Regions from separate parts of the Paenibacillus rhizoryzae genome, predicted to be linked through region 2. Evidence: riboswitches for the same ligand, from Rfam matches in the RefSeq annotation. Region 2 holds a riboswitch; the other holds the start of a gene.
The links. Region 2 has a riboswitch for cobalamin ahead of AC6ESO_RS11845 (ABC transporter substrate-binding protein). Riboswitches for the same ligand answer to the same signal wherever they lie in the genome.
Positions count from the first base shown of each region.

Region 1: another riboswitch for cobalamin. It lies ahead of AC6ESO_RS25960 (energy-coupling factor transporter transmembrane component T); the one in region 2 lies ahead of AC6ESO_RS11845 (ABC transporter substrate-binding protein).

Region 1 is NZ_JCAALT010000011.1:35,636-47,051, forward strand. It holds gene AC6ESO_RS25955 (ABC transporter ATP-binding protein) at 1-1,107, opposite strand, end outside; gene AC6ESO_RS25960 (energy-coupling factor transporter transmembrane component T) at 1,080-1,784, opposite strand; cobalamin riboswitch at 2,077-2,271, opposite strand; gene AC6ESO_RS25965 (tetratricopeptide repeat protein) at 2,358-3,920, opposite strand; gene AC6ESO_RS25970 (MFS transporter) at 4,180-5,412, opposite strand; gene AC6ESO_RS25975 (GTP-binding protein) at 5,455-7,416, opposite strand; gene AC6ESO_RS25980 (ankyrin repeat domain-containing protein) at 7,597-8,193, opposite strand; gene AC6ESO_RS25985 (winged helix-turn-helix transcriptional regulator) at 8,190-8,552, opposite strand; gene AC6ESO_RS25990 (NAD(P)-dependent oxidoreductase) at 8,698-9,339, shown strand; gene AC6ESO_RS25995 (DsbA family oxidoreductase) at 9,372-10,079, shown strand; gene AC6ESO_RS26000 (hypothetical protein) at 10,284-10,676, opposite strand; gene AC6ESO_RS26005 (ParM/StbA family protein) at 10,704-11,416, opposite strand, start outside.
Region 2 is NZ_JCAALT010000003.1:609,106-620,521, reverse strand. It holds gene AC6ESO_RS11885 (extracellular solute-binding protein) at 1-295, opposite strand, end outside; gene AC6ESO_RS11880 (ABC transporter substrate-binding protein) at 489-1,883, opposite strand; gene AC6ESO_RS11875 (LacI family DNA-binding transcriptional regulator) at 2,243-3,283, opposite strand; gene cobS (adenosylcobinamide-GDP ribazoletransferase) at 3,570-4,385, opposite strand; gene cobU (bifunctional adenosylcobinamide kinase/adenosylcobinamide-phosphate guanylyltransferase) at 4,387-5,010, opposite strand; gene cobT (nicotinate-nucleotide--dimethylbenzimidazole phosphoribosyltransferase) at 5,052-6,110, opposite strand; gene AC6ESO_RS11855 (heme ABC transporter ATP-binding protein) at 6,215-7,018, opposite strand; gene AC6ESO_RS11850 (FecCD family ABC transporter permease) at 7,015-8,055, opposite strand; gene AC6ESO_RS11845 (ABC transporter substrate-binding protein) at 8,057-9,058, opposite strand; cobalamin riboswitch at 9,234-9,496, opposite strand; gene AC6ESO_RS11840 (heavy metal translocating P-type ATPase) at 9,539-11,416, opposite strand, start outside.

The DNA.
Region 1 (11,416 bases), on a different contig from region 2:
GACGCTCTCTTGGATCCCTTCCGGCTTTCCTTGGAGCAGCACTCGTCCGCGATAGGGCTTGCGCAGCCCCGCCATTAGCGATAGCGTGGTCGTCTTCCCTGTACCGTTACCGCCAACAATCGCATAGATTTCTCCCGGGTATACTTTTACGTGCAAACCCTTTATGATGTCGGAAGCATTTTTGTCGTATTTAAACCAAAAGCCATCTACTTCTATAACTGACTTTTGTCTGGTAGGTACCACGGCTTTCTCTGCGATATGCCTCTTGTAACTCCTTGTCTCAGCGAGTGTATGCAGAAATTCTCGCCCTTCCCGAACGGTCATCGGACAAGGTAGAATATTGTCGATTTTTGCATATATTCGCACAAAGGAAGGCATGGCATTGAACATAGAATGGTCCAATGCAAGAAGCCTTAAGCCCACCTCTGTTGGTGCGCCAACAGTGAGGATAGAGCCATGGTCCATAACGACGTCCGTATCTGATAGAGGAAATACGTCTTCAAGCCGGTGCTCCGAGAGGATGATGGTGACGCCAAGTTCGCGGTTGATCTTGGCGAGGGTGGCCAGAAATTCCGCGGCAGCAATGGGATCCAGCTGACTTGTAGGCCCGTCCAAAATGAGGGCCTTAGGCTGCATGGCCATGATGGAAGCCAGGTTGAGCAGCTGTTTCTGCCCGCCGGAGAGTTCGGTTACCGGTTTATGAAACCAGTCCTGAATGCCGAAGAAGCTGGCCATTTCCGCGACACGACGCCGGATCTCCGAGGTGCTGCAGCCCAGGCTTTCGAGTCCAAAAGCCAGCTCATGCCATACCTTGTCCGTTACGATCTGATTGTCAGGCGACTGCAGGACATAGCCGATTTGAGCGACTTGCTCGCGCCTGTCTAAAAGAGGGAGAGGCGTCCCTTGAAATCGAATTTCCCCGCTTCGGCTGCCGTGAGGGGTAAGGTCGGTTTTCAAGTGACGGAGCAGCGTGGATTTGCCGCAGCCGGATTGTCCGTAAATCAGCACAAACTCACCTTGCCGGATCGTTAACGATAAATCGTCTAAGGCTTTCTTCTCCGAGCCGGGGTAAGCGAACGTTAAATGTCGGATTGCGAAAGCTTCCATTTCCTGTCCTCCCAACTATTAATCATCAGCGGTACTGCGCATAATACGGCGTAGGCCAGAAATAAACTTAAGCTGAACGCCGACACATCGACGCCTCGCATAGAAGGAAAGTACCTAAAATACAGTCCTTTTGCCATTCCACCGGCGATCAAATATACACCTAGCGCTGCGATGCCGCTCACCGCGATTCGGTCGCGGCGGTCAAACAAAAAGAGGGAGAAGGCGGTTCTTCCCTTTAAGCCATAGCCTCTGCTCTTCATGGAGTCTGCCGATTCGATGGCGTTCTCCAGCATCCAGGTCACCATGATCGACAGAATTCGAATGCCGTGCCTGACTCTAATGAAGAGGCTGCCGTTAGTCACATCTCTGCCGATACATTTCTGGGCATGAGACACCACGGCAAGCTGCGCCTTAAACTTTGGAACAAAACGCAGCACCATCGAGAAAATGAGCGACAGGACCGGAATGACAGTGCCGAAGAGGTAGATAAACTTATCCGAGGTCATGACCGCGTTATAACACGAGAACCAGCTAATGACCGTTACAAACATCGCGGCTGCCGCAATGCCGTAAGTGATCGATTCCAGCGTCAAAGGATTGCCGCTATGCAAATACGTTAAGATCGTGACTCCCTCGTGATTGAACGCGGGATTGATGAAGGCTGTAACCAGCAGCAAGGGCAGCTAAGCAGGCCGGATGCATGAACACCATAGCAAACAGGATGACTAGTGCAAAGTACAGAAAATTGACGATCGGATGATAGCTGGAGAAGGCGTCCTTCATGGCTTTCCACCGCCGGTTGTATCATAGGTGTCGCCTACATCGCGACCCAAATCGCATGTATACACCCACTCGGTTTCTCTGTTCGGAACAACAAAAAGCCCCTGATTCATAAGAATCAAGGGGCAGCCGGCGTCGGCAACTATAATAAAGACAACAAAAAAGCACCGCCTCCATCATCCGTAGAGTCTGTGAAATCCAATCAAGGCAGGTCTCCTGGCTATGCGTCAACGCTTCTCTATGCCTTCCCGGCTCATATAGGCCAGTGGCAAATCCTAGATCAGCTCTTCATTTACAGTGGCGGGACCGCGCCGGATTCTCACCGGACTTCCCTATTAAGCAGCGCCTATCTACTAAGCGTGCACCTTGATTGTTCTATTCAATTGCTATTCATACTATAGAAGATCCATGCTTTTGTCCATCAGGCCAAACAAAAGGGCAACCGCGAGGGCTACCCTTCTTTATTCAACCTACTCTTCTGCTGTCAGAGCTTGCAACAACGCCAAGGCATCCTCATGCTCAGGCTCCAGAACGAGCGCCTCGCGCAAGTAGGCCATCGCCGCTTCCTTATCTCCCAGTTCATAGCTGCATATGGCCAGACAGAATAAGACAGTCGGGACAGACTCCTCTTCATCGGTTTCAATCGATAAGCTCAGGAACTCCTTCGCGTCATCGTAGAACTCCATCTCGAACAGCAACAGCCCGGCATCAAGCGCCAAATCATAACGCTGCTCCATCACATAGAATGACGACCACATGATGTGTATGCCATTTTGAATATCCATCAGTTCTTCTTCGCCTGCCTCAGGCAGCAGAGCCGAAATCCGTTTCGTGCTCTGGATAAAGAACTCCGCGTCGTATCCGCCGAGCCGCCAGAAGGCCAAAATTTGCTGCAGCCCCATCGTGCCCAAATGCGGATCGACCCACTCCTTCAAACTGAAGAACTCATCAGGTCCGAATCGATCAACAAACCGCCGAAAAGCCAATCTGGTGTTGGCATACCGCATTGGCGATTCCAACATAAGAATGCAGCCGACATTAATCGCGTTGTAATGATGCTCTTTCGTAAAGAGCGACAATGCGCCCCGCTGCTCCAGCACATGTTGAATCGCATGATAGTTTGCCGTTAACGAGAAGCTGCCGTGATGAAAGAATTCCGGCGGCTCCGCAAGATCCCAGTGCTCCAGCCGGTGATCGCCTTTATCCGCCGTGATCAGCAGAAACCCTGCCTGTGACAGCCGTTGGAGCCGATCCAAGCAGGTCAACCCGGCTACCGGGAACAGGATATAAGAATCATCAAGCTCCTTCACATACATCTGGATGAGATCGTGATACGGGTACGTTGCTGCTTGGTACTCCGGAGCCGGGCGATTCACGTAATTCAGCTTCATATGTTTGATGGTTTCTGACGTTGTAAGCTCTTTGAGATTATCCGGAAACTCGACGCTGATATCGCACTCATAGACCTCGCCATCACTGACATAAATCAACTCTTGCGGGATGACATCGAAGAAATAATTCGCGACGATCAGCAGCGGCTGCTTCAGGTCACCCGGACGTACCGTAGTTTGCGCTACAGCCAGATGCACCTCTGTATCCTGTACCGCGTCAAACCTTGCGAAGTCCAGCACGCCCTCTTGAATGAACGGCTGCATAGCGGGATGATTCTGCCAAGCCAATACGTTCTTCGCTGCCAAGTCGGTCATTACGTACCGGAAAGGCGGCAGCTCAATACCGGCGTAATCGCGCAGCTCGCACAGTTTATGCAAGGTGTGAAAGGCGAGGCGTCCCGCACCCGCACCTAGTTCAATGATCGTTACCGGTTCAGTAAGATCCCCTGTGCCGGCGCGGTCTTGAAGAAATCCGAAAATCATCTCCGCGTAAGAAGTAGCCATCATCGGATTACTCGATATATATTGCGGGACTTGGTCATTGTTCCAAGCCTTCATGCCTTCTTCTTCATAATAGTTGCGCTGCAGCTCCCATATCGGTGCTTCGCTGAAACGAAACTGTTGTCGTTTATTGTCTGCCATTGCTTGTAAACCTGCTTTCTGTGTCACTACTCAAAAATGATTATGGACGAAAGTATAGTCTCATTCACCTTGTCTCATCATAAGGCTTCCGAGGGAGGAGTACCAACAAATGTCGGATTTTAACCGGATACTAAGAAATTTGCTCCCATTACAATGCCCATACGCATGCGGAATATGTAGCTGCCCCTTACGAAAATGGCGAAAAGGACGCCGCAATAGGCGCCCTCCTCCCTGTAATCGGTATGTCGACGTAATGCCATTAGGCATGCAGCTTCTCGTCCTTCGGCAGGAAAATCGCGAGAATGCCGAGCAGCGGCAAGTATGCGCATAGCTTCATCATATATTCGATGCTCGTAGCATCGGCAATCCAGCCAAGAACGGCCGACCCCAAGCCACCGATACCAAACGCCAGCCCGAAGAATAATCCGGATACGAGACCCACTTTGCCGGGCAGCAGCTCCTGCGCGAACACGACAATGATGGAGAACGCCGATGACAGCACGAACCCCGCACAGATACACATCACGCAGGTCCAAAATAAGTCGCAATACGGCAGCAGGAGCGAGAAAGGCGCCGTACCCAGAATCGAGAACCAAATGATATTTTTCCGGCCGTAGCGGTCGGCAAGCGGTCCGCCAAAGAATGTCCCCGCCGCGGCTGCTGCCAGAAACGCAAACAGAAATAACTGCGCATGCTGCACGGAAACCCCGAACGTATCCATGAGATAAAAGCTATAATAGCTGCTCAAGCTGGACATATAAATATGCTTCGATACCACCAGAAAAACAAGGATAACGATGGCCCACGTAATTTGTTTTTGCGATAATCCAATTCTCGAGGCAGCAGCTTTCTTCGCGCTCGATGCCGCTTTCGCCTTGGCCCCCGCAGGACGTAATTGCGGTGCATTATCCCTGTACCAACGCGCGACATAGCTCTGAATCAGAATGGCTGCGATTGCCGCGATGGAGAACCACAAGACGCTGATTTGTCCGAGCGGCACGAAGATCGCCGCACTCATAATGGGTCCAAGCGCACCGCCAATATTGCCGCCAACCTGGAATATCGATTGTGCCAGCCCTCTTTGACCGCCTGCAGCCATATAGGCTACGCGCGAAGATTCGGGATGAAAGATAGCCGACCCGATACCAATCATCATAACCGCAAGCACAATATACGCATACTCAGGAGCTAATGCGAGCGCAACAACGCCCACCAGCGTAAAGCACACTCCGATCGGCAATATATAAGGCCGCGGGCGCTTATCCGCGTACATGCCGACCATTGGCTGGATGACCGCGGCCGTAATGTTCATCGCAAAGGCGATAAACCCGATCTGTTTATAGCTTAAATGCAGCGAGTCGCGCAAGATCGGAAACAGCGCCGTTACGGTGGATTGCATCGTATCGTTCAATAAGTGAACGATGCTGATCGCAAATATAATCGGAAAAACGGTAGCGCCCACCGGAATCGCTTTGGTTAATGCTTTTGCCACGTTGAAGTCCCTCCCCTAATCAAGTTGAAGCCAGCTTGCCGCTTATAATAAATGCATCTTCGCTTCCGCTTCATCCCAAGCGACCGTATACCCATGCCCCTTCGCGCAAAATATCGACGACGAGCTGTACAACGGGTCCGCATCCTTCCGGTAATTCTTCCGCTCGATCACCGCTTGTTCGTTATGACAGCGATCATAACCGCCGAAGACGAAGTGCGCAATCCCTCTGCCATGCGTAAAAGAAGCCAGCTCCGTGCTGTAATCCATGAAAGTAGCGACAGGCACTCTGCCCGTTATGACCGCATGCGCAGCTGTTGTCACAGGCGGCTCGAACACGCCCGAAGCCCGCTGAATATCGGATAACACGCGGCCCATGTAGTCGATTTCCACTTTGATTTTATACTCGTAATAAGGCTCAAGCAGGATGTTCTCCGCCTTCTCCAAACCTTGCCTAAGGGCACGGAAGGTGGCCTCGCGAAAATCCCCGCCGTGTGTATGCTCATTATGGCCGGCGCCCGTCAGCAGCGTCACCCGAATATCGGTGAGCGGCATGCCTGTTAACAGCCCATGATGGTCGCGCTCATAGAGATGGGTTTTCACGAGATTTTGATTGCCGATGCTTAGAGCGTTCGCATGGCATTCGTTCATGAACGTCAAGCCGCTGCCCCGCTCCCCCGGCTCCAGGCGCAAATGCACTTCGGCGTAATGCTTGAGCGGCTCGAAATGGCCATATCCGTTCACGGTCGATGTGATCGTTTCTTTATACAGAATCTCGGGGCTGCCGAAGGAGACGGCGAATTGGAATCGTTCCTTAACGAGCTGCTCCAGCACTTCGAGCTGGATGAGCCCCATCACATGAATGTGGATCTCCTGCAGGCTTTCCTCCCAGATGACATTCAAGGACGGATCCTCGGCATTCAGCACCTGGAAGGCTTTGAGCACATCCTTCACATTCAACGACTCTGCCGCGAAAATCACCTTTGCCGTAAGCGTAGGGACCATGTAGTAGAGCAGCTTATCCGAATAAATGCCCAAGCCTTGCCCCGCCTCGGCGCCTGAAAGTCCGGTCACCGCAAACAAATCACCTGCCGAAACCTGGTCGACCGCTTGCGACTTGCTCCCGTTAATAAGGAGGAGCCGCGTCACTTTCTCGCAAACCTGATCTTCGCCGCTCCCATAACAGAGCTCATCGCGCACCTTCAGCGTACCGCTCAAGGCTTTGATGTAAGTTAAACGTACGCCGTTAGGGTCATGCCGGATTTTATAGACACGTCCCCCGAAAGGCGCTTGCTCGTCATAATTCACTGTAGTCAGCTGATGCAGTTGATCCAGAAATTCGATAACGCCTGTGTCCTGCAAGGCCGATCCGCTTGCACATGGGAAAAGGCGGTGGCCGCGTATTTGATCCTGCAGCGTTCGCAGCCAGAATCCATTGTCCTCCGAACCGGCCAGGAACGTGTCCAATAACGTTTCATCCCGCTCCGCCATCCACTCCAGCAGGGATTCTCCGACTTGGCCGTCTTCTGCGAAATGCCCCGTGATCCTGCACGCATCCGGCGTCAAATGCATGCGAATCTCCTCGAAGATGCGATCTACACCTGCGCCAACCCGATCGATTTTGTTAATAAACAAGAACGTCGGAATGCGATGCTTATGAAGCAGCTGCCACACCGTTTCCGTATGGCCCTGAATGCCTTCAACCGCGCTGATGACGAGGATCGCAGCATCCATCACCTGAACCGCCCGCTCCATCTCCGGCGAGAAATCGACATGCCCCGGCGTATCGATTAGGTAATAGGTAGCGCCTTTGTAGGTCATGACCGCTTGGTCTGCGAACACTGTGATCCCTCTTGCCCGTTCGATGTCGTGGCTGTCGAGATAGGCATCCTTATGATCGACTCTGCCGCGCTCCCGAATGCTATGCGTATGGTACAGCAGCTGCTCAGCTAATGTGGTTTTGCCTGCATCCACGTGAGCGAACATGCCGATTGTTTTACGATTCATCGTATCTATCACCTTGGTTTCACTGTGGGTTTCTTCTTCCGGCCGGTCATACCTGCCCATTATCATATCACACCACGCAAGGCGGCGAGCCGAATTTTGGTTGCTTTTGCAAAAGAAAAACCTCCAAGACCATTGGTCCTAGAGGTACTTTGCACGCCCATCACGATCGTATCGTTACGCTTATCGCGCTCCCGCCTGCAGCAGCATCTGTTCAATTTCCTTAAAACGATGATTATTTCTAGCGTGCTGCAGCGGCGTAATCCCGTCACGATCGGCGATATTTACGTCAGCCCCGTGATCGAGTAGCAGTCTCGCGATCTGCTGGTACTTCGGCCCGCCGTTTGTCAGAATGACCACTTCCAGCAGCGCAGTCCAGCCGAGATTGTTGATGTGGTTGACGTTCGAATCCGTCGCCGTAAGCAGTACTCTTACATTCTCCACATGGCCTTTCTCTGAAGCAGGAATGAGTGCAATTCCGCCATATCGATTGGTCAGCTTGGTATCGGCACCGGCTGCAATCAGGAGCTTAAGAATCTCGAGCAGCCCTTCGGCGCCCGCATAGAGGAAGGGATTATCGCGCATATTGTCTTGCAGGTTAATATCCGCCCCGGCTTCAATCAATAATCGGACCACATCCGGCTTGTTCGCATGCGTCGCGGCCATTACCGCCGTTCTTCCTCTGCCATCCTGCTCATTGAGGTTCGCTCCTTCGCTTAGCAGCCGAGCTACCTTCGACGTATCGCCTCGTTCAGCAGCAACAATCAGCTCTTTGCTCATATGCCGTCTCCTCCTCTCTTCCCTTTGGTATATTTCTTGCCCCACTCGCCCATGCTCTCCAGAATCGGAATGAAGCTTTTCCCTGCTTCCGTCAGGGAATACTCCACTTTGGGAGGGACTTCCTGATACACTTTTCTGTGTATCATCTGATCTCTCTCAAGCTCCCTGAGCTGGTTGGTCAGAATACCTTTGGAAATGCCGGGTACCAGACGCTGCAGCTCTCCGAAGCGCCTTGTCTCTCTCAGATGCCACAACATAATAATTTTCCATTTGCCCGCAATGACGTTCTGCGTTTCCGTTACCGGGCAAACCTCAATTTGTTCCTCGGGGATGCTTCCCTCGAATAAGGTCCGGGCCATTGTAAATCCCCCTCTGCTCTCATGGTCTTATTTATGTGACTAGGTTATATAAATGTGCCTACTACCGAAAATCGAATTATCCCTATAATATGAGACTATACAGAAAAACACAACTACTGTTCGGAAGAAAGCGGAGGAATAAACCATGAATATCGCCATCATCGGCGCCACAGGCAAAGCCGGAAGTTTTATTTTGAAAGAAGCAACGGATCGCGGTCATGAAGTTACGGCGATCGTAAGAAATGCTGCAAGAATCACCGATAGCAACGTTAGCGTGTTAGAGAAAGACATTTTCGCCCTCACAGGATCCGATCTGGCAGCCTTCGACGTCGTAGTGAATACGTATAAAGCGCCGGATGGCGAGGAACATCTGTACATCGACGCCGGCAGAGCGTTGGTGCAAGCCCTTGAAGCAACGCCGAGCACCAGATTAATCGTCGTGGGCGGTGCCGGAAGCCTTTTCGTCGACGAGACGAACGCAACTAAGCTCATGGACACGCCGGGCTTCCCGGATTTCGTGTATCCGACCGCTTCCAATGCAGGGAAACAGCTGAATGAGCTAAGAAATACGTCTTCGATTACGTGGACGTATATCAGCCCCGCTGCTTTCTTCAATCCCGATGGCAAACGCACAGGCGCTTATACATTAGGCAAAGATCATGTTATCTTAAATAGTCAGGGTCAAAGCTATATCAGCTACGCCGATTATGCAATTGCCGTGCTCGATGAAATCGAACAGCCGAAGCATGTAAACGAGCGATTTACGCTTGTAGGCGAAGCTGAATAAAGAATAATGAATTCCGATTGGAGGCAATTGTGATGCAAGTAGAAATTTGGTCGGACTTTGCGTGTCCGTTCTGTTATATCGGTAAACGCCGCTTCGAGAAAGCGCTGGCCGCGTTCGAGCATCGCGATCAGGTTCAAGTGATTTACCGCAGCTTCGAATTGGATCCTCACTCGCCGAAACATGTGCCGCATGACGTGTACGACATGTTATCCGGCCGATACGGCATGAGCCGCCAAGAAGCGATCAAGATGAATCGCAATTTGGCACAGCAAGCAGCCGCAGATGGATTGGAATTTCGATTCGACGGCTTGGTGCTGACGAATACGTTCGATGCGCACCGTTTAAGACACTTCGCCGAGAAAGCCGGTAAAGGTGCCGAGGTATCCGAATTGTTATTCCGAGCTTATTTCAGCGACAATAAAAATGTAAGCCATCACGATACGCTCGCCGACATTGCGGCGGAAGTTGGTCTTGATCGCAATGAGACGCTGTCCATGCTAGCGGGAGAGCAGTTCTCCGACCGCGTACGCGGTGAAGAGGCGGATGGCCGCTCGCTCGGCATTCGCGGCGTGCCTTACTACATCATCGACCGCAAGCAGACGTTGTCCGGCGCCCAGCAGGAGACCCTGTTTCTGCAAGCCCTGCAGCAAGCATGGGGCGACCGGCAGCCGCCCGAGGCTTCGGAGGTGGACGGCGACGGTTGCATCGATGGGATATGCGCCGTTCCGGAGCAGAAATAACCTCGTTTAGCAAAATGCAGAGCCCCTTCCTCAGCTGATGGAAGGGGCTTTCTTCGTCGGGGTACCGTGTAATGCTATGTGTTGCGCGGTAATACTTTGTGTTACTTGGTGTGACCTCGATTACTCGGTGTTACTTTTGGTATTACTCGGTGTTACTTGCGGTGTTACCCGGTAACGCTCCGTATTACTTCATAACACTCGGCACTAACTCCACGCCTCGATATCTCCATCATCGATTTCTTCCATCTCCATATCTACATCCGATTCCGACCCCGACTCGGAAGAAGCATCGAGCTCAGCACTTCCCGCTTCCTCTTCCTCCTCCTCGATCGCCGCCGCCAGCTGCTGCCGATCTGTCGTAATCTGACGATACATGCCTGCTGCCAGTACGTCCGGAGAGTCCTGCAAATTCGTTCTCTCCATAGGAATATAGGCCTGCAAATTACGAACCCCGTTCAGCATGATTTCCTTCTCCACCAAGTAGCGAAAGGAATCCATCAGGTTTGACTGCGCATTGAGCCAAGCCATGACAAGCGGGTCCTCCGTCTTCTTCGTTTTGAGGCTGATATTGCCGCCGGGAAGCTTCGTTTTCTTCATCAAAGTCACCTCAATCGTTCAGGCTTGCTATGCCGGCTGCTCCGCTTTACTCTTCAGTGCTTCATAGATCTTGCCCCGTACGAAAGCATCCAGTCCCGCCGCATTTAGCTCAACCGCATAGTCGGAAGGAATATAGAGCAGCTTGATCTCCCGTTCATCGCAAGCCTCTTTCAAATACGGATATAGGACAGTGCGCATCAGAATGCTGCCGCCGCCATATACGCAGATGAGATCGACCTCATTGCGCGCTTTGGTCAGCTGCTTCTTCACATGCTGCACAATCTGCTTCACTTGGCTTTCCAGCGGCCTGCGTAACGTTTTGAGTGCCCGCGCATGGTATTTATGCTTCGGATTCTTGAGCACGTCGCTGAAGAACTGCCTCGGACTATCCGGCAAATGAATCAGGCGGTTAAACTCCTGCAGCGCTTCCTCAATCGCATATCCCGCGCCATGATGGCTGCCGTGAATGAATTGGCGCAGAAACTTATTCCCCTCGGTAATCGGATACTCCGTCGAACCGTCGCCAATATCGACATGCAGGATCCGCTTATCTTTGAAATAGCTGCCGTTGAATTTCTTCTCATTGCCATACGTCGCGGCGAAATCCGCAAAGATATCCCCTTCTCTCCAGTTGCCCGCCGCATCCTTCTGCAGCGTGAAGATAACCGGGGTCGCCTCGGGAACAACCTTCACGAATGCGAAGCTGATCTTCACCGCCACGCGCTGCACGCCTAAATGTA
Region 2 (11,416 bases):
CCTCGTAATTGTCGAGCTTCTCGATGTCATCGCCTTCCGCCTTCGCATAATCGGAAGCATTGATGATCACTTCGCGATCAGGGAACCCGGCACTTTCATTCTTGGCCAGGTACGACGTGTAATCGCCTCGTTCTTGCTGCAGCGAGGTCCACGAACCGCTAACGAACGTCGACTTCCCGCCAGCACCGCTAACGTTGTCTGCCCCAAGCTGGGACCAGAGTACAATTAGTCCGGCCGCTCCGATGATGCCGATCGACCATAAAGTCAACTTCTTCTTTCGAACAGTTCCTTTCAATGTCAGCCCTCCTATGCGGCGACGAGATCTGCGGCCAACCTCATATTTTTTCGCCTAACGAACTAACCGGACAGTTAGGTTGTTATGATCGCATGATAGGTTGAAGTAGCATCCGGGAATTGGTGAAACAAAAGGGGCTGTACCGATTAGTCGGCAGCCCCTCTCCTTAGTTGCCAATACTGCTCCAATCAGCTTATTTCAGCTTATCCAACGCAGCTTGGCCGTTTGTCTTATACTTCTCAAGCGTTGCCGCTACGGATTGATTTTTGCCGATAATGTCATCCATGATCGTGAAGAACGGGAAGTCTGCTACGCCTTCTTCAATCGAAAGGCGGCCAGTACCGTTAACGTGCTCGATCGCCATCTTGATGTCAGCTTCGTTCTTGAAGCGAGACTCAAGCCAATCTTGACCGAGGTACTCTTCTGTCGCAGGGATATCTTGCAATTCTTCGAAAATTTGGTACACGATTTGCGGGTCTTTCGTTCCTTTCGGAATAAAGTAGCCATTTTGCGCTGTATTCGCGAAGGTATATTTTCCGTCGCTTTGCGGACCTGCCGGGTTAGGTACGAGACCAACCTCGAAGGTCAGATCCCCCATGTTCCAGTCATAGTTGATCGACATGGCGACATCGCCGTCTTTGAACGTATTTGTTTCGTTCCAGTCCATTTTATTGCCGGATTTCACTTTCACGACATTCTCCACATTGTAGAGACGGTTAACGAATTCAAGTGCTTCAGACATCTTCGGATCTGTAAAACCTAGCGATAAGTCCGTATCGTTAACGAACAGCGCGCCGTTCGTTACGCCGATGTGTCGAGCCGCGTCAGCTGCCCAGCCTGCGTAGCCCCATGTATCTTTCTTGCCGTCGTTGTTGGAGTCAGTCGTTGCTTGCTTCGCGATTTCCATGAACTTCTCCCAAGTCCACTCGCCGTTGTTGTACAGATCCTGCGGATCCTGCAACCCAAGCTTCTTGATTAGATCGCGGTTATAGTACAGGCCCACTGCCGAAATGCCAGGCGTGTTGAACGAATATTCCGTTCCGCCGATTGCCGGCAGCTTCTGAACGTGCTTCTGTTCTTTGTTGATGTCGTTATCAGCCGTTGTGAAGTCCGAAAGCGGAAGTACCAGGCCTTGTTTAATTGGCGCGATCGAGCGTTTGAACTCCATCATCGAAATGTCGGCCATCGGCTCCCCCGCAAGCACTGCGGTCGTGAACTTGTCCATGTATTGATCGAACGGAATGTTCACGAATTCGAGCTTCATGTTATATTTTTCTTCGAGCTCTGCAATCTTCGCGAGGGAGGCTTTCTCGCCTGCCGTTTCACCTTTTGGCTTTCCATCCCACCACATGGAGATTTTGATTGTGCGGCCGCCTAAATCGATGGCTTCTGCCACAGGCTCGTTCGCTGCGTCATTTTCTTCGGTTGCGGCATTGTTTGAGGCAGGTTCGGTAGTTGTGTTGGTTGCAGTGTTGCTTTCGGTTGTGTTTGAGACATTGCTGCTGTTATTGCTGTTGCCTCCTCCGCATGCGCTTAGAGTAAGCATTAACGAGACAGACAGGATTGTAAGTGCTTTCATTTTTCTCATTGCAAAACAACCTCCTATTTGTTTGTCTTGCCGCATTTCGGAGCACAAGCCAATCCGCCTCCGAACCGCCTTTCTTTACCAGATTCCCCAAAGTAAACGTTTACATTTCATCGTTTAATGTTATCTCACCACCACCGTTAGGCTAACATTTCCAAAAGCACATGCCAAGCATAGCATCACCTGCCAAAAACAGTCAATTAAATTTTGGTTAAAATAACAAATAAAATTATTATAAGTTATTAAAGTGTTATGTAATTGTTATTTTGTTAGGTATTTGTACATACCTGACGGTATATAAAAAGCCCGTCTGAACGCGCTTCGACGCATTCAGACGGGCTTTAAGGGTTCCAGATATCGATTCAGATAACGGACTCCATGCTCGCAATGGGATGAGCATAGGCATCTCGAATAATGATCTCGCCATAAATCAACTTTTTCTCATAGGACGAGCTCGGATTAAGGATCCGCCACAGGATTTGATCGACAGCTCTCATTCCAAGCAATTCTTTGTTCACATTGACCGTTGCAAGAATCGGATAATTGTCGCAGGTGTTGTCGTAGCCGGTAACGGCGCATTGTTCCGGCACCTGGATCTGCAGCTTATTCAGCTCTTCGATCAAATACCTTGCATTCACGTCATGCGCGCAGACGAATACCTCAGGCAGTTCTCCCAGCTTGATCTTGGAGAATAAGAGATACATATCTTGAGCGTCGGGACCGATCAGCTGCGGGTCTTGATTCAATTCGATCTGATAGCTTTCCAACGTCGTGCGGAAGGCAAGCCATCTCTCGAAATAGCTAGGCGCATCATTGATGCTCCCAACGTATTGGAACTTCCGGTAGCCCTTGCTTATTAATTTCGTCATGAGCTCCTGTACACAGCTGAAATTGTCGGAGAATATCGTGTCGCAATGGAGTGCCGGATCGCTGTGGTCGATCATGACGACAGGGATATTCATTCGTTTAATATCGAGCAGAATCTGAGTCGAGACAGAGCCGATCGTAATGACGCCTTGGATGGCTTCGGGCTTGAGAAGCGAAAATACATGCTCGCCGGACGGTTCGGTCAGCGTAATGATGTCCATGCCCCGCTGGCTCAATCTCGCGTTGACGCCGTCAAATACAGGACCCCAATAGACGGAATCCCGATTCTGATATCGCACGTTCGGAAACAGTACGACAATGGTTCCGCTCCGCTTCACGTCCTCATGCTCGTTCAGCTCTCCCGTAAACCGGGCGGGCTCATTATTTTTGAAATATCCGAGCTGGCCTGCCGCTTTCATGATCATTTCTCTCGTTCGCTCGCTCACGCCATTCTTGCCAGATAACGCGCGCGATACGGCAAACTTCGAAACGCCTGCAAAATCGGCTATTTCCTGGATTTTTACTTTTCCTCTCATTCGGACCAGTCCATTCTGTGCACAATTTAGGTATCTCAGCCTATTGATCGGTCTTTGAGCGCATTTCGATGAATGAGTCCAAATTTGCCGCTTGTTGTAATCCAATCATAGCAAACAGTTTGTCAAACGTAAATCAGATGATGCTATTTGTTATGTATTTGTTTGGTCAAATAGCAAAAAGTTAACGGAATCTCCATTTGAACATACAAAGAACGACCTTGCAGACTTGTTATCCGCAGGTCGTCCCTTATCGTTTCTCGTTCGCAAAGCATAAACGAAACTACAATTACACCAAAACCAACATTAGATTAAACAGCAGAATCGATTCTATGATTTCAGACATGGCTCCATAGGTATCTCCGGTCAAACCGCCCAGTTTGCGGGTCAGCCAAATGCCGAGAATCCAGCCCGCGGCAACCGCAATTCCTCCTTGCAGCAGCAGCGTAACCAACGCCGACTGAAGCCCGGCACTCGGCCATACAAGCCATGAACCTGCCGTTAGCAAAATGGCCACCACCACCGCCCACGCGGCATGACGAAAGCGCACCGCTCGAAACAACGATGCCATCCCCTCGTTTGGCCTTGCGAACGGAAACACTGCCATGGCAAGGACAATCCATAACCGGCTCCAGGCGCAAGCCATCATGATCAGAGGGAAGAAGCAGCGCCAGTCCAGCTCCGATACGTTCATTACAGCCGACAAACTGGAGAATTTAAACAATAACAGCAGCACCGCCGTCAATACGCCCATCGCGCCAACCCTGCTGTCTTTCATAATATCCAGCATCTTCTCGCGGGAGCGGTGGCTCATCACCCCATCCGCGGTATCCATCAGCCCATCTGTATGCAATCCGCCGCTAAGCGCAATCCAGACCGCGAGCAGAATAACGGCAGACGGCATCGCTGGCACTGATTCATGAAGCAGCATGCCAGCCAACGCCACAACTCCGCCGATCACCGCACCAACAACGGGATAGTAGATGACGCTTCGCGCAAGTACCTCCGGCGTGAACGGGATCACGACAGGTACCGGAATTCTCGTCAGCAATTGAAACGCGGTTCCAGCAGCTTGTAGCTGTTCTTTCAGTATTCGGCTAAGCATGCTAATCCTCCCCCAGGTCAAAGGCATGCGCCTTCAAATCAAGCGGGATTCCGGCCACCACTAGCAATGCTTGCTCTGCGCAAGCAGCCAGCTTGCGGTTCATTCGCCCCGCCTCGTCGCGAAATTGACGTCCGAGCGGATAAGTCGGCACGATCCCGCTGCCTACCTCATTGGTAACGAGCAGCAGCGGACCCTTGTATCCGGAAACAGCCTCAACAAGTCGATTAACCTCCGCTGAGAGCGCGCCGGAATCATAGCGATATGATTCTCCATCATTCGCATCGAATTCACCTAGTCGAAGCATCTGATTCGTCAACCACAGCGTAAGACAATCGATAATAACGGCCGGACGCCCATGGCCATGGTCTCGCCCTTCTCCCGCAACTACCGCTTCCGCCTCGAGCTTTACCAACAGCTCCGCCACATCATAAGGCTCCTCAATCGTTTGCCAAGCAAACCCTGACCGCTCGCGCGAATCCCGATGGTGATCGGTCCGTTCCTTCATCTCCTCATCCCATATCTGAGATGTGGCGACATAGATGCCCCGCTTAGCCAGCTTCATCGCGTACGCTTCGGCAAAGCCGCTCTTCCCGCTCCGTGCACCGCCGGTAATGAATATCGCCATGTTCTCCCCTACCTCTCGTTCCACCAATTGCTATAAGGCAGCTACTCGCGGGAAACACCGGCGCTCTCGAACGTAGCCATTTCCCGCATTATACGAAGTGCCGCATCGACAAAATGGAAACAAAGCACGGCCCCCGTCCCCTCGCCAAGCCGCATATCCAAATGAATCATCGGCGATAGGCCGATCTGCGCGAGCAGCTTGCGGTGTCCTTGCTCTTGCGAGAGATGTGAGCCGATCATAAATGCCGCCGATTGCGGTGCAATCGAGGCTGCCACAAGCGCCGCTGCCGAAGAGATAAAACCATCAATGATAACCGGGCAGCGATTGGCGGCGGCGCCGAGAATGACGCCGACCAATCCGGCAATCTCAAGTCCGCCCACTTTTGCCAGCGTACCGATCGGATCGCTCGAAGTAGGCGCGTTGCAGGCGAGCGCCCGCTTGACCACATCGACCTTATGCAAACGCCGCTCTTCGTTGATGCCGGTACCAAGTCCAACCGCCTCATCTGCCGTCATGCTGCCGAGCACCGCGCAGAGCGCGGCGCTTGCCGTCGTATTGCCAATCCCCATTTCGCCCGTTGCGAACATGCGATAGCCGTCCGCAGCAAGCTTTTCCGTCAAATGAAAGCCGTCTATAATAGCCGCGACCGCTTCATCGCGCGTCATCGCCTGCTCTTTTGTCATGTTCGCAGTGCCCTTACGGGTTTTGCAGGCAATCAATGACGGATGTTCCAAATCCGCATTCACGCCCATATCCACGCAGAACACATCAGCACCAGCACCTCTGGCAAGTACGTTCACACATGCACCGCCCGAGAGAAAATTCAATACCATTTGAGGTGTTACTTCAGCGGGAAAAGCACTAATTCCTTCTTCGCATACACCATGATCACCAGCCATCACAATAACCGCACGCTTCGATAAATCAGCCGTGATTTCACCAGATATGCCAGCTATTTGCTTCGCGATTTCCTCCAGCTTTCCCAAGCTGCCCGGCGGTTTCGTCAAATTGTCCAAATGCAGCTGCGCTGCTTCCATATGCTCCACGTATAGTGGCTGAATCCGTTCAATTAACCCCGTTAAATAAATTTCGTTTTTCATGCTAAACTCTCCTTTTCCAATACCCTTTACGATTAAAATATCGGCTTTACAACGTCATGGAATTGATCAGGCGCTGGGAGCTTCGCAAGGTGGCGAAACGATTGTCATTCGCCTCGAACGTATTCCCTCGGTTGCACGCCTGATTGCAGTAATATTTGGGGTACGCCGGTATCCGGATGCGGCAGTACGATGGATCTGGCGCCAAATACCGTTAGAATGAGCTCAGGCCGAATGACTTCCGAAGGAGGCCCAAAAGCTTCTATGCCTCCATTATGTAGTACGAGCAATTCATCGCAGTAATGCGCAGCCAAATTCAAATCATGCAATACAGCAATTACTGTAAGTCCCCGCTCGCGCTGCCACTTCTTCACCGTATCCAGCAGCTGTACCTGATAGCCGATATCCAGATAAGTGGTCGGTTCATCGAGAAGCAGCAGCTCCGGCTCCTGCGCCATCACTTTTGCCAATGCAACGCGCTGACGCTCGCCTCCACTAAGCTGATCGATCCGTCGATGCTGCAGTTCAAGCAGTCCCATGGCTCCAAGTGCTTCGTCGACCACATCACCGCTGCCGGAGGTTTCCTCACCCAGCCAATTCTGGTAGGGAAAACGCCCCATCGTGACTACCTCTCGAACCGTAAAACCAACCGCCGGAAGTCCGCCTTGCTGCAGCACGGCGACCCATTTCGCCAATTCCTTGCGCTTATACGCGGCAACAGCCTGCTCCCTCAACCGCACTTCGCCGGAAGTCGGCGGTTCCATTCCTGTTAGCAGCTGCAGCAACGTAGATTTACCGACGCCATTGGGACCGATAATGCCGTACATACGACCTTCCCGCATCGAGAAACTAATCTCGCGCAGAATTTGCTTGTCCGCAATTATTTTGGATAATCGCCTTGCTTCGATCATGCCTGCGACCCTCCCTGCAGCACCTTGCGCCGATAGAGCAGATAGGCAAAGAACGGTGCACCGATAAGCGCCGTCACGACGCCAAGCGAAATTTCTTTCGGGCTGAGTGCTGTCCGAGCGAGCGTATCCGCCCATAGGAGATAAATAGCACCACCTACGGCAGACAGCGGAATAATCAAGCGATAATCAGGACCGACAAGGAGGCGCAGGAGATGAGGCACGACTAGCCCTACGAATCCTACTACACCGGCAATCGAAACCGCAACAGCCGTCAGTAAAGTAGAAACGATAAGAACAATCAGCTTCGTACGCTCAACGTTTACACCTAAATGCGCGGCATGCCGCTCACCCAGCACGAATAAGTTGAGATGCTGCCCATAACGAATCATCACCGGCAGCCCTACAATGAGAAACGGTACGATCAACCGGACATGCTCCCAGCTCCGTGCGCTAAGACTGCCCATTAGCCAGAATAAGGCTTCGTTAATAACGCCTTGAGACATCGACACCATGAACGTCACGAAAGCGCCAAGGAACGCTTGAACGATTACTCCGGACAAGATTAGCGTCTCGACGTTAATCGCACCTCTTGCTCGCGAGAGTGCAAATACAATAACGAGTGTAATCATTCCTGTTGTGAACGCGACCAGAGGGACAGTCCATAAACCGATTACCGTCTGATAACCAAATACGATCATGAATGCCGCGCCTACCGAACACCCTGTTGCGACACCTAGTGTAAATGGATCGGCCAGTGGATTACGCAACACACCTTGAAACCCGGAACCGGCAAGCGCCAAACAAGATCCGACAAGCATGGCCAATACGACTCTGGATAATCTCAGCTGTGTCACAATGGCAATATCGCTGGCATCATAGAGACCATTCGGATCTTCCATCCATGGCAGTTGATGAATCAGAATTCCCCAAACGCGCAGCAATGGCAATCTGGATGAGCCGATAGACAAACTGACGACGACAGATACGGCAAGAAGGAGCATCGCTGCTCCTCCATAAACATAAAGCTTTTTTCTCATCTTACTTGAACAGATCCGGATGCAGCTTCTTCGCTACCTCCAGCAGCCCATCGGCAAGTCTAGGTCCGACACGGGTCAACGGATCCTGATCAACTTCAAACACTTGCTTGTTCTTAACGGCATTAATTGTTGCCCAGCCCGGTCTAGTCTCAATTCCGGTTAGGATTGGATTCTTCTCCCCTTCAGCAAGCGTCATGGAAGCATAGATAATCTGATCCGGATTCGATTTCACGACTGACTCGGGATCAATCTCGTACCAGCCCTGCTCACTTGCAATGTTAACACCGCCGGCGAGAGTAATGAGTTCATCCAGAAACTCTCCTTTACCGACTGTCCAGCCCGGTGCGAATTCCAAGTACACATTCCTTTTCGGTGCATCTTTAACGGTATTAACAACCTGTTCTCTAACTTGCTCCATATGAGCCGTAACCTGTGCGGCTTGATCGTTCTTATCCAAAATTTCACCGATCTGCTTCACCTTCTCCATGACCGCATCATACGTCTTAGGATCTGTTGCAAACACCGGAATTTGGAGAGAGCGAAGTTTATCGACAACGGCTTTTCCCATTGTATAGGAGGCGAGGACAAGGTCTGGTTTAAGCGAAACGATTTTCTCAATATCGGCGTCCATGTCGCCGATCTTCGGCAGACTCTCCGCTTCCTTCGGATAGTTGGAGTAATTATCCACGGCAACCAGAGAAGTCCCTGCATCTACCGCATAGACGATTTCCGTCTCACTAGGCAGCAGCGAAACAATACGAGCAGGTGCCGACTGGAACGTAAGCTCTGTACCCGTTACATCCTTCAACGTCAGCGGATAGACCGAATGTTGTGCCGCATTATTTGTCGTTTGATTTTGATCAGCTGTGTTGACAGCATTACCCTCAGTGGCAGCTTGAGTTCCGTTATTTTCCTTCGTACCGCAAGCAGCTGTAATCAGCAGCAGCGCAGCCATGGTTACTAATAACGCGATTTTAGTTAACGGCATTAATTTTGATTTCATTTGAGTCATACTCTCCCTATTTTATAATTGCGTACAAGAAGAACCGGCTGTCATTCTAAAATGACACAAAAAAAAGCATTTCCGACTTGAGCGTCAGAAATGCTTACGTTCCGTAGAACATCAGCGGGCAATACGAAACTGCCCATCTCCAACACCTCCCTAAGTCCTCGTAGGTAGCGTTCATTCCGAACAGGCAGGTATCCTGACTTGAAGCTTCTGTCATCAACGTCTTCCCAAACGATCCCATCGTTCAGTGACTTCGTATTGATGCATTGTCGACTGCAGATGGACGAGCATACCTCCATCCCAATATCGACGCTTCTTACAGTGGCGGGTCCGTGCCGGCATTGCACCGGTCTTCCCTTTTAAGCTAAGCTTGCGCGATTCTTCAAATGATGGAATCGACCGCATACGCTTAGCACCTGTTCCTAAACTATGAAATTGTGCTTGAGTAAATATACCATCACCTATTTAAGATGTCTATATTTGGCCTCGTTTCCGAAGAAATCGATTCATTTGGCCGTTTAAACGCAATGCATTAAATACGACCGAAACCGAGCTGAGTGCCATAGCTGTTCCGGCCATCCACGGCTCTATGCCGCCCACTGCTGCAAATGGGATCACAATGGAGTTATACAGCAGCGCAAAACCTAGATTCTGACGGATATTGCGTACCGTCAGCCTACTGATTTGAAACGCCTCATAGATGCCTGTCAGACGCGAACGAAGCAGTGTCATATGCCCGGCATGAAGCGCCGCTTCCGTACCGCCGCCCATCGCGATGCCGACGTCTGCGGCCGCAAGTGCAGGAGCATCGTTCCAGCCGTCTCCGGCCATTGCAATGACTCTATCTTCCGCTTGCAGCTCTCGAATGAGCTCCGCCTTGTGCTCCGGCAGCATGGAGGCATGAACATCATCTTTTGCAATGCCCGTGATCCTGGCTACGTTCATAGCTGCTGACGGATGATCGCCCGTGGCAAGTAGAATGCGAATCCCTTCGGCTGCCAGCGCGGTCACCGCATCCGTTGAGGAGCGCTTCACTTGATCCGTGAAGGCAAAAGCACCTGCGCACTCCCCGTCTATCGCGGCATAAATGACCGTCTCCCCGAGGTCTTCTTTACGATTGACGAAGCTTAACAAAACCCTGTTCATCGTCCAGTTCCGCTCAGCGGCAAAACCGGCATTTCCGATTTCAACCCGCTTACTCTCCACGACAGCTTCAATCCCCTTACCTGGGAACGAATGATATGCCGTTGATTCCGGGATTACTAACCCGGCCCGCTTAGAGGCCGCCTTTATTGCTGCCGCGAAAGGATGCTGGGAGTCTGCCTCAGCCGACGCCGCTAAGCGCAGCAGCGCACTCGGTGAACCGGATAATGCGGATACTTCGGTTAACGCAGGTTTGCCTTCGGTTAACGTCCCCGTCTTATCCAGGACGATTGTATCTAATTGAGCCAGACGCTCCAGCGCGCCAGCTTCCTTCATTACAATGCCGCGGCGAGCAAGCTTTCCGGTGGCCAATACGAGTGAAATCGGCGCTGCCAAACCAAGCGCGCACGGACACGCGGCTAGAAGAACAGCCAGCGCATGAAGCGAGGCCTTCCCCCAATTGCCAGGCTCAAGCCAAATTAGCCAGAGAAGCAAGGTAGCTATAGAGAGCAGCATCATGACAGGTACAAAAATAGCCGATAACCGATCTACCCTTCGCCCGATCGAAGACTTCGTCGCTTGAGCTTGGCGCGTCAACGCCGCAATCCGGCTTAACATCGTATCCGGCCCTGTCGCCGTGACTCGAATTCGCAGCTCTTGTCCGCGAACAATCGTACCCGCGTACACTTGATCGCCGGCAGACCTCACAACAAGTGCGCTCTCTCCTGTTAGGAATGATTCATCCATCGTCGAATGTCCTTCGACGATGATGCCATCAGCAGGGAGAGGTTCGTTAACCGCTGCAATAAGGTGATCTCCGATCCTCACTTTGGCGAGAGAAGTTTTCTCCCTGCTGCCACCGCGAATGACCATCGCTTCATTGGTTTGGAGCGCGGCATAGCTGTCGCTTTCCTTCATAACCCTCTCCGATGCGGACGCCTCAAGCAGCTTGCCGAGCAGCACGGCGGTTATGACCACCGCTGAAGTTTCAAAATATAACGCTCCCCCGGTCATCATGGAGATATAACTGTACGCGAACGCAGCCGTAGTCCCAATCGCTACGAGCACGTCCATATTCGCCGTTCGTTCTCGAAGGGCATAGAATGCACCAAAGTAAAACGGCATCCCGATAAAGAACTGCACGATTGCCGCAAGCACAAACTGAAGCAGCGGCTCTTGAATAATCAACGGAACCGGAATGGCTTCCAG